DNA from 3 places in the Mesorhizobium sp. L48C026A00 genome. Region 1 is predicted to be linked to each of the others. Evidence: predicted binding sites of a transcription regulator. Region 1 holds the regulator's gene; each other region holds the start of a gene.
The links. The regulator PhoB, encoded in region 1, activates phosphate uptake and scavenging genes when phosphate is short. The targets are predictions, from matches to a motif close to TGTCATNNANCTGTCAT.
Positions count from the first base shown of each region.

Region 2: pstS (phosphate ABC transporter substrate-binding protein PstS) is a predicted target of PhoB. The motif match lies at 1,926-1,942, and genes of this name have one in related genera.
Region 3: ugpB (sn-glycerol-3-phosphate ABC transporter substrate-binding protein UgpB) is a predicted target of PhoB. The motif match lies at 1,578-1,594, and genes of this name have one in related genera.

Region 1 covers NZ_AYWU01000002.1:87,395-90,669, reverse strand. The annotation lists gene X738_RS47525 (ROK family protein) at 1-1,228, shown strand, start outside; gene phoB (phosphate regulon transcriptional regulator PhoB) at 1,495-2,184, opposite strand; gene phoU (phosphate signaling complex protein PhoU) at 2,201-2,908, opposite strand; gene pstB (phosphate ABC transporter ATP-binding protein PstB) at 2,944-3,275, opposite strand, start outside.
Region 2 covers NZ_AYWU01000007.1:128,958-132,232, forward strand. The annotation lists gene X738_RS57215 (Na/Pi cotransporter family protein) at 1-635, opposite strand, end outside; gene pstS (phosphate ABC transporter substrate-binding protein PstS) at 723-1,808, opposite strand; gene X738_RS57225 (2OG-Fe(II) oxygenase) at 2,265-3,005, opposite strand; gene X738_RS57230 (NfeD family protein) at 3,190-3,275, shown strand, end outside.
Region 3 covers NZ_AYWU01000002.1:209,153-212,427, forward strand. The annotation lists gene argH (argininosuccinate lyase) at 1-704, opposite strand, end outside; gene tlpA (thiol:disulfide interchange protein TlpA) at 739-1,425, shown strand; gene ugpB (sn-glycerol-3-phosphate ABC transporter substrate-binding protein UgpB) at 1,657-2,967, shown strand; gene ugpA (sn-glycerol-3-phosphate ABC transporter permease UgpA) at 3,052-3,275, shown strand, end outside.

The sequences.
Region 1 (3,275 bases):
TGACGATCTGCGCCGGCGCAACCGGGCGATGGTGATTTCGGCCGTGCGCCGGGCAGGCCAGCCGTCGCGGACCGAGATCGCCGCGACCACCGGCCTCAGCCATTCGACCATATCGGCGATCTCTGCCGACCTGATCCAGGAAGGCATCCTGGCCGAGAGCAAGGCGAGCGAGACGGTTTCGCTGAAACGCGGCCGGCCGCAGGTCGGCCTCAGCCTCAATCCGCAAGCCGCTGCGGTGTTGGCCGTCGTGTTGTCGCTGAATTTCCTGTCGGTCGCCGTCATCGATTATGCCGGACAAGTGGTCGCCGAGGAACAGCGCCGGCTGGACACGCTGACCATGTCGCGTGACGCGCTGATCGACGAATGTGTCGCCATCGTCCGGCGCCGGCTCGAAGATCCCGACCTCGATGTCCAAAGCGTCGCCCGCATCGCGCTGGCGATCCAGGGCATCACCGATTCCCACGCGCGCGCCATGTTGTGGTCGCCGATCACGCCGCAGACGAACATCGCCTTCGCCGACATTCTGGAACGCGAGTTCGGCATCCCGGCCATCATGGAGAACGACTGCAACATGATGGCCGTGGCGCTGCGCTGGCGCCACCCGGATCGCTACCGCGACGATTTCATCGCCATCCTGCTCTCGCACGGCATCGGTATGGGGCTGGTGCTGAAGGGCGAGCTGTTCACCGGCACCCACTCCTCAGGCGGCGAATTCGGCCACATGATCCATCGGCCGGGCGGCGCGCTTTGCCGCTGCGGGCGGCGCGGCTGCATCGAGGCTTATGCCGGCAACTACGCCATCTGGCGCAACGCAAGGCTGTTGAGCGAGAACGCCGAGCCGGTCGCCGATGTCAGCGACGCCGACATGCGGGCCTTGGCGGCCCGGGCGCGCGAGATGGACGGACCGGAGCGGGAAGCCTACCGCAAGGCCGGCGAGGCGCTCGGCTTCGGGCTCGGCAGCCTGTTTGCGCTGATCGATCCGGCGCCGGTGGCCATGGTCGGCGCCAGCGCTGCCGCCTTCGACCTGATTGAGCCGGCGTTGCGCGAGGCTATCGCCCAGACCGCCGGCGGCCAGCATTCGGGTTCGATTTCCTTCGACACCGAGCCGAACGAGCTGCCGCTGATCCGCGAAGGCTGCGCCATGCGGGCGCTAAGCTTCGTCGATCAGGAGATTTTCGCGCCGAGCATCCAGGCACGAGCCGGCTCGGTCGGAAAGAACGTGGCTTGAAGGATTCCCGGGTCGCGACTTGGGGTGTGTTGAGATTCAGGTCAGGCCGAGTCGAGAATGGTGGGTTCCGAGAACCGGAGCGGAGCGTACTTTTGGGTACGTGAGCCCGCGCATGACCCCGAAATCGAGGTCGATTTCGGAAAGGTCGTGCGCAAAATCAAAGTTCTACAGCGTGCTTTGCGTGCCCAACAGGGCGCGCGGCGCTGTAGGTAAGCGCAGGTATCAGCCGTTCGCAGGCCGGCATCACCTGAATATCAGCACATCCCCTAGTCTTCCCTGATAGCATAGCCCGCGCCGCGGATGGTGCGGATGACATCGGGCATGCGACCATTGTTGACCGCCTTGCGCAACCGGCCGACATGGACGTCCACCGTGCGCTCGTCGATGTAGATCGTCTCGCCCCAGACATTGTCGAGCAACTGACTGCGCGAGAAGACCCGGCCGGGGTGGCGCATCATGAATTCGAGCAGCCGGAATTCGGTCGGCCCGAGCCGGATCTCGCTCTTCTTGCGATATACCCGGTGCGATTCACGATCGAGCATGATGTCGCCGACCTTGAGCACGCTGGACAGCACTTCCGGCTTGGCGCGGCGCAGCAGCGCCTTGACCCTGGCCATGAATTCCGGTGTCGAGAACGGCTTGACCAGATAGTCGTCGGCCCCGGTCGAAAGGCCGCGCACCCGGTCGCTCTCCTCGCCGCGCGCGGTCAGCATGATGATCGGCAGCCGCTCGGTTTCGGGGCGCACCCGAAGGCGCCGGCAAAGCTCGATGCCGGAAACCGCCGGCACCATCCAGTCGAGCACCAAAAGATCGGGCACGTTTTCCTGCAGCCGGATTTCGGCCTCGTCGCCGCGCGTCACCACCTCGACCTGATAGCCTTCGGATTCAAGATTGTAACGGAGGAGGACGCCCAGCGGCTCTTCATCCTCCACCACCATGATGCGCGGCGCGATCATCGGCCGGTCACTCCTGTCATGTCGCCGGCGCCGACATCGTCGTTTCGTCGAGCTTCGGGCGATCCGCCGGCAATTGCTGCCCGGTCACGACAAAGTAGGCGTTTTCGGCGATGTTGGTGACGTGATCGCCGATACGCTCGAGATTCTTGGCGCAGAACAGAAGGTGCGTGCAGGCGGTGATGTTGCGCGGATCCTCCATCATGTAGGTCAGGAGCTCGCGAAAAACCGCCGTGTATTTCACGTCGATCTTCTGGTCGTCGGCGCGCAGTTCCTTCAACGCGCCGGCATCGCGCGACACATAGTGCTCGACCACGCCGCGCAGCTGCACAAGAACGAGGTCCGCCATCGCGTCGATACCGTGCGACAGATTACGCGGCGTCGCGCTCTGCCCGACTGCGCTGACCCGCTTGGCTATGTTCTTGGCCAGATCGCCGATGCGCTCGAGATCGCCCGCCATGCGGATTGCGCCAACCACGGCGCGCAGATCCTGCGCCATCGGCTGCCGCTTGGCGATCAGCGTGATGGCGCTGTCATCGAGTTCGCGCTGCCTCGCATCCATGATGGCGTCGTCCGAGACGACGCGCTGCGCCATCGCATTGTCCGACGCAAGCAACGCGCGGATCGAGGCCGCGACCATTGCGGCGGCGAGCTCGTCCATGTCGCGGATCAGCCGGTCGATGTGCTCCAGTTCCTCGTCGAAAGATGCGACGGTGTGTTCACCCATGGTGCTGTCCTCGTGTTCGAAATTCGCCGGACCGCTCAGCCGAACCGGCCGGTGATGTAGTCCTGGGTGCGCTTGTCGTCGGGGTTGGTGAACATCTTGTCGGTCGCGCCCTCCTCGACCAGATAGCCGAGATGGAACATCGCCGTGCGTTGCGACACGCGCGCCGCCTGCTGCATCGAATGGGTGACGATGACGATCGTATAGTTCTGGCGCAGTTCGTCGATCAGTTCCTCGACGCGGGCGGTGGCGATCGGATCGAGCGCCGAACAGGGCTCGTCCATCAGGATCACTTCCGGCGACACCGCGATGGCGCGCGCGATGCACAGGCGCTGCTGCTGTCCGCCGGACAGTCCGGTACCCGACTCGA
Region 2 (3,275 bases), on a different contig from region 1:
CCGGCGGCGCCAAGGCCCATGACAATGCCGATCGTCGCCGAGGACGAATGGATCATGGCGGTCACGCCGGCGGCGATGAACACGCATTTGAGCAGGTTGAGGTAGGAGTCGGCCGTCAGCGTTTGCAGCAGGGCCATGACTTCGGGCAGGTTGCGCAACGGGCGCAGGCCGCCGGTCATCAGGTTGAGGCCATAGAAGATCAGCGCGAAGCCCATGCCGGCAAGCGCTATGTTCTTGACCTTCTCGCTTTTGGCAAAGCAGTAGATCAGCGAGAACACGCCGGCCAGGATCAGCCCGAGCGGACCGAGCGGCAGGGCGATGAGCCCGTTGCCGAGCGTGGTGCCGATATTGGCGCCCATGATCACGCTGATCGCCGGTCGAAGCGCGATGACGCCGGCATTGACCAGGCCGACGACCATGACGCTCATCGCCGTCGACGACTGGATGACGCCGGTGATCAGCGTTCCCGCCAGCACGCCCTTGATCGGCGTTCCGGCGGCCTTGGCGAGAAAGGCGCGCATCCGGTTGACCGACAGCGCCTGGATGCCGTTGGCCATGAAGTCGAGGCCGAGCATAAAAATGCCCAACCCGCCGATCACCGGCACGAGGATGTCCTTGAAGATATCGATGTCCATGTCACGCAGTCCCCAACAAGCCGCCATCACGGCGCGATATGAATTTCAGTTCAGGCGCTGCGCGAAGCAGCGGCCTGGCTCTTCCGCTCAGTTTCCGACCGGCTCCAGCCTTGCCCAGTATTGCTCGATCCGGGCGACGAGCGCCTTCGGCAGCGGCACGTAGCCGAGCGCGGCGGCGTCATCAGCGCCGTGGGCGAAGGCGAGCCGGAAAAGGTCGTGCACGCGGCGATAGCGATGTTCCGAACGGCCCGAGACCTGAACGACCGCGAACACCGCCGTGCTGATCGGATAGGCGGCATCGCCGTCTCGATCGGTCAGCGAGGCGAAGAAGTCGGTCGTTTGCGCCCAGTCGATGGATGTCGCGGCAGCTTGCACGCCCTGCGGCTCCGGCTTGACGAACTTGCCGGCTCTGTTCTGGATCAGCGCGTAGGCAAGGCTGGCGCGCTGGGCCTGGCCGGATTCGGCATAGGCGATCGCGCCCTTCGTGTCGTGCACGGCTTGGATGAGGTTCTGTGTGCCTTCCGCGTCAGTGCCGAGCGGCCACGAGATCAGTGTATTTGCGCCGTATTTGGCCTTCCATTCATCGCTGACCGCCGACAGATACTGCGTGAAGACAAAGGTCGAGCCGGAGCCATCCTTGCGGTGAACGACGCTGATCCTGAGATCGGGCAGCGTCACATCCGGATTCACCGCCTTGATCGCGGGATCGGACCATGACTGGATCTTGCCCAGATAGATGTCGGCCAGCAGCGGCCCGGTCAGGCGAAGGCTTCCCGGGCCGATGCCGTCGAGATTGACGACGACGGCGATGGCGCCCATCACGATCGGAAACTGCTGTCGGCCGGCCTTCTTGAGTTCGGCGCCATTGATCGGCGCATCCGTCACGGCAAAGTCGATATCCGGCTGATCGAGACGCAGGACGCCGGCGAGCGAGCCGACGATTTCATAGTCCACCTTCCAATCGGGCGAGACATAGTCGCCGCCGTCGGCGCGGGCGTTCTCGTAGGCCGTTGCCCATTTGCCGATGATCGGGGCGGCCAGTGTCGATCCGGCGCCGCGGATAGGCTCGGCCTGTGCAGCGGCCCCGATCATCAAGGCAACAGCCAGCGTGATGGCGCCGCTTAACTTCGCCGATTTGCGCCGTAGTGACGCAAAGCTTGCTGGAAACATCATGGCGATCCCCGACGCGCGAACAAATAGCTAGTTTTCAGTCTTGGCAGATATCAACAGTCATCCGCCCGGCGAACGAACGCCGGCAGAGAAACAACCCGCTCACCGTATGAACCTTGGTTAACGATTGGATGACAAAGATCTTTGCGGGTGAGATTTTTATTTTTCCGCGATTGCCGCGGTTGCCTGAAGAATTGTTCGGCAGCCAATCGCTTCAGCTTTGCGCTGCCCCTCACCTGCCTGCCGGCACCCTCTCCCCGTATAGTGACGGGGAGAGGGGCGCTCTCATCGATGGTTTCGCCAATCACCAGCGTTGCAGAATATCCGCCACGGTGCGACCAGTCCCTTCTCCCCGTCACACGGGGAGAAGTGCCCGGCAGGGCGATGAGGGGCGGCGCCGACTCCGACAACAGATCCCCTTGGCACGAAGTTGCTGGTCGCCTCCACGCAGGGACAGCCCTATTTCGCGTCGTGGAAGATAATGCCGACGGTATGGCGCATGCCGGAGCGAAGCCGGCTGACGCCGTGCCTGAGATTGACGCGGTAGCTGCCTTTGCTGCCCTGCACCGGACGATTGTGGACCGCGAAGGCGACTGCATCGCCCTGGCGCAGCGGCACCACCTCGGCGCGGCTCTGCATGCGCGGACGCTGTTCCGTCAGCACGAACTCGCCGCCGGTGAAGTCCTTGTCCGGTTCCGACAGCAGGATTGCCACCTGCAGCGGGAAGGCAAGCTCGCCGTAGAGATCCTGATGCAGGCAGTTGAAGTCGCCGGGACCATATTGCAGCAGGAGCGGCGTCGGCCGCGTCTGGCCCTGCTCGTGGCATTGCTTGAGGAACGCGGCGTGTTCGTCCGGGTAGCGCTGCGCGACGCCCATGCGTTCGTTCCAGTCGTTGGCGACGGCGGCAAGGCGCGGATAGAGCGCGGTGCGCAAGCCGCCGATCAGCTCGGGCAAGGGATAGCGGAAATAGTGGTACTCGCCCTTGCCGAAGCCGTGCCGCGCCATGTGGACATGGCTGCGGAAATGGCTTTCGTCGGGATACAGCCCGGCGATCTCCCGGCATTCTTCTGGTGTCAGCAGCTTTTCCATCACCGCGCAGCCATAGAAGCTCATCTCCTCGGCCAGTGCCTGCCAGTCATATCCGGCGACGCGCGCTTCCGCCGATCGGACCGCTGCTGCTGGAACCGTGTGCATGGTCATAGCTCTGCTCCTCTGGCTTCATCGGCTTCTGCCATCAGATGGGTGAAGCAGCGCACACAAACCACCCGTTTCCTGCCAACCGGTTTAGGCACAACGCAAGGTTGCCATGGATCAGCTTCACCGCCGCGACGCAGCATGGATTTTAGCAAAATCGAGCCCATATCCCTGATAGGGAGCTTTGAGCGTGAAACTCGCGCGTGTAGCCCTGATTGCCGCGGCTTTTGTAGCCGCTGTGGCTGTTTGTTCTTCTTCCGCAGCAACAGGAGAAGC
Region 3 (3,275 bases), 120 kb from region 1:
ACGCTGTCGAGGGAATTGCGCATCGGCTCACGGAAGCCGAGCGCCCTGGCCGTCTGGTGCCGGTCGATCGGAAAGCTGGTGCCGGCAAGCGCGGCCGCACCGAGCGGGCTTTCGTCCATCCGTTCGATAGCGTCGCGAACACGCGACAGGTCGCGCGAGAACATCTCGACATAGGCCATGCAGTGATGGCCGAAGGTTACCGGCTGCGCCGCCTGCATGTGGGTGAAGCCCGGCATCACCGTTGCCGCATGCTCCTCGGCCCGCTCCAGGAACGCCGTGATCAGGCCCTTCAGCGCCTCGGCGACGCGAAAGCACTCGTCCTTGACCCATAGCCTGAGATCGACCGCCACCTGGTCGTTGCGCGAACGGGCGGTATGCAGGCGGCCGGCAGCCGGGCCGATCAGCTCGGCAAGGCGGGCCTCGACATTCATGTGGATGTCTTCCAGCCTGGTCGAGAACTCGAACGTGCCGGCTTCGATCTCTGCCAGGATCGTGTTCAGCCCGTGAGCGATTTTTTCTTGGTCGGCCGCCGAAATAATGCCGGTTTGCGCTAGCATCTCGCTATGGGCGATCGAGCCTCGGATGTCCTGCGCGTAGAGTTTGCGGTCGAACGAGATCGACGCGTTGATCGCTTCCATGATCGCGGCCGGACCCGAGGCAAAACGTCCGCCCCACATCTGGTTGCTGGCCTTCTTGTCGCTCATCGCTATAACCCGTGCTCCGGAGCAGTTTTAAAAAATGGCAGACGGCAATCGATTTTTCCCGGCCCCGCGCCTCATCCTCGCCGCTTTGGTGGCAGGCGTGCTTGCCGGCGCGATCGCGGTATATGTCAGCGAAAGCGGTTCTGGCAACAACGCCCCCGCTCAAGTGGCGGTTGGCGACAGCAAGGACGATGTCGCCTGCGCCGCCAAGGCCGACCGCGCCAAGTCGGTCGCGGCGGCTGCCACCGGCCAGGTTGCAGCACTTTTGCCCGCCGATCCGCCGCAATCGCTGAAGGGCCTTGCCTTCAACAGCCCCGACGGCAAGCCGATGACGCTCGCCGACCATGCCGGCAAGACGGTGCTGCTCAATCTGTGGGCGACATGGTGCGCGCCCTGCCGCGCCGAAATGCCGGCGCTCGACGCGCTGCAGAATGAAATGGGCAGCGACGCCTTCGAGGTCGTCGCGGTCAATGTCGATGCTGGCGACGACGCCAAACCGAAGAAGTTCCTCGAGGAGACCGGCGTCAAGGCGCTCGGCTACTACCGCGATTCGACGATGGCGCTGTTCAACGATCTCAAGACACGCGGCCTGGCGCTCGGCCTGCCGGTCACCATGCTGATCGACGGTGAAGGCTGCCTGATTGCCCACATGAACGGCCCGGCAGAATGGTCGAGCCCGGACGCCAAGCGGCTGGTCGAGACGGCGCTCGGCAAGTCGGACTAATGCATGTCGCGCAAAGTGCGACGCGCTTTTAGGCGCCGGTGATTATTGCCGGTTTGTTCGTAAGCCGGCTTGGCAATTCCTTTCCACCGGCTCCTATTCGGAAGCGTGCGCTACTTTAAGTGGAAATCAAGTTCATCGGCCCGCAACAAAACCGTTGTCCAATTGTCACGGGCGGCACATATTGGCTTTGCGAGAGTGCCCCTTTCGCCAATGACAAACGGGAGATGAAACATGAAGTTCTTCGGCTTCGCGGCCGGTGTCGCCGCCACCTTGACCCTGCTTTCCACCACCTCCGCCTTCGCCGTCACGCAGATCAGCTGGTGGCACGCCATGACCGGCGCCAACGCCGAGGTCGTCGGCAAGATCTCCAAGGATTTCAACGCCAGCCAGAGCGACTATGAACTGGTTCCGGTGTTCAAGGGCACCTATCCGGAGACGCTGAACGCCGGCATCGCCGCCTTCCGCGCTGGCCAGGCGCCCGATATCCTCCAGGTGTTCGACGTCGGCACCGGCGTGATGATGGCGGCCGAGGGTGCGATCAAGCCGGTTGCCGAGGTGATGACCGGTGCCGGTATGACCTTCGACAAGAGCCAGTATCTGCCCGGTATCGTCGGCTATTATTCGAAGCCGGACGGCACCATGCTGTCCTTCCCCTACAACTCCTCCTCGCCGATCCTCTACTACAACAAGGATATCTTCCAGAAGGCCGGCCTCGACGTGAACAATCCACCCAAGACCTGGAATGAGGTGTGGGAAGCCGCCAAGAAGATCAAGACGAGCGGCGCCGCCCCTTGTGGCTATACCTCGACCTGGCTGACCTGGATCCATCTGGAGAATTTCGCGGCGTGGAATGATGTGTCGTGGGCGACCCAGCAGAACGGTCTGGCCGGCGGTGATGTCGAACTCAAGATCAACGCGCCGATTTTCGTCAACCACTTCCAGGCGCTCGCAGACCTCGCCAAGGACGGCACATTCAAATATGGTGGGCGTACCTCCGAAGCCAAGCAGATCTTCCTCGCCGGCGAATGCGGCATCTTCACCGAATCGTCGGGCGGCCTCGGCGACATCGTCAAGTCCGGCATGAACTATGGCATCGGCCAGCTTCCCTACGACAGCGACGCCAAGGGCGCACCGCAGAACACCACGCCGGGCGGCGCCAGCCTGTGGGTGTTCGGCGCCAAGTCGGACGAGCAATACAAGGGCGTTGCGGCATTCTTCGCCTACCTGTCCAAGACCGATGTGCAGGAATATCTGCACCAGAAGTCGGGATACCTGCCGGTGACGCTCGCTGCCTACGAGGCGACCAAGAAATCGGGCTTCTATGACAAGAACCCCGGCCGTGAGACACCCATCCAGCAGATGACGGGCAAGGCGCCGACCGACAACTCGAAGGGCGTGCGCCTGCCGAACCTGCCGCAAGTGCGCGATATCCAGAACGAGGAGTTCGAGAAGATGCTGGCCGGCCAGCAAACCGCTCAGCAGGCGCTCGACAACGCGGTCGCGCGCGGCAACGCCGCAATCAAGGAAGCGCTGGAGAACTGACGAGATTATCTCGGTTGGTGTCGGTTTGAATATCGCCCACGCGAGCTCGCGTGGGCGTCTCCCGAGATAGCGAAGGAAATCAGCCTGTCTCCACGCGTCGTCTTTCCCAACAAGATCCTGCCCTTCCTTCTGGTGGCGCCGCAACTCGCCATAACACTGGTTTTCTTCTACTGGCCGGCCGGTCAGGCGCTTTACCAGTCGATGCTCAGACAGGATCCGTTCGGGCTGAGGACCAGGTTCGTCTGGTTTGCCAATTTCCGCAAGGTGCTGGCCGATCCGGCCTACCTCAATTCGATCAAGGTCACCGT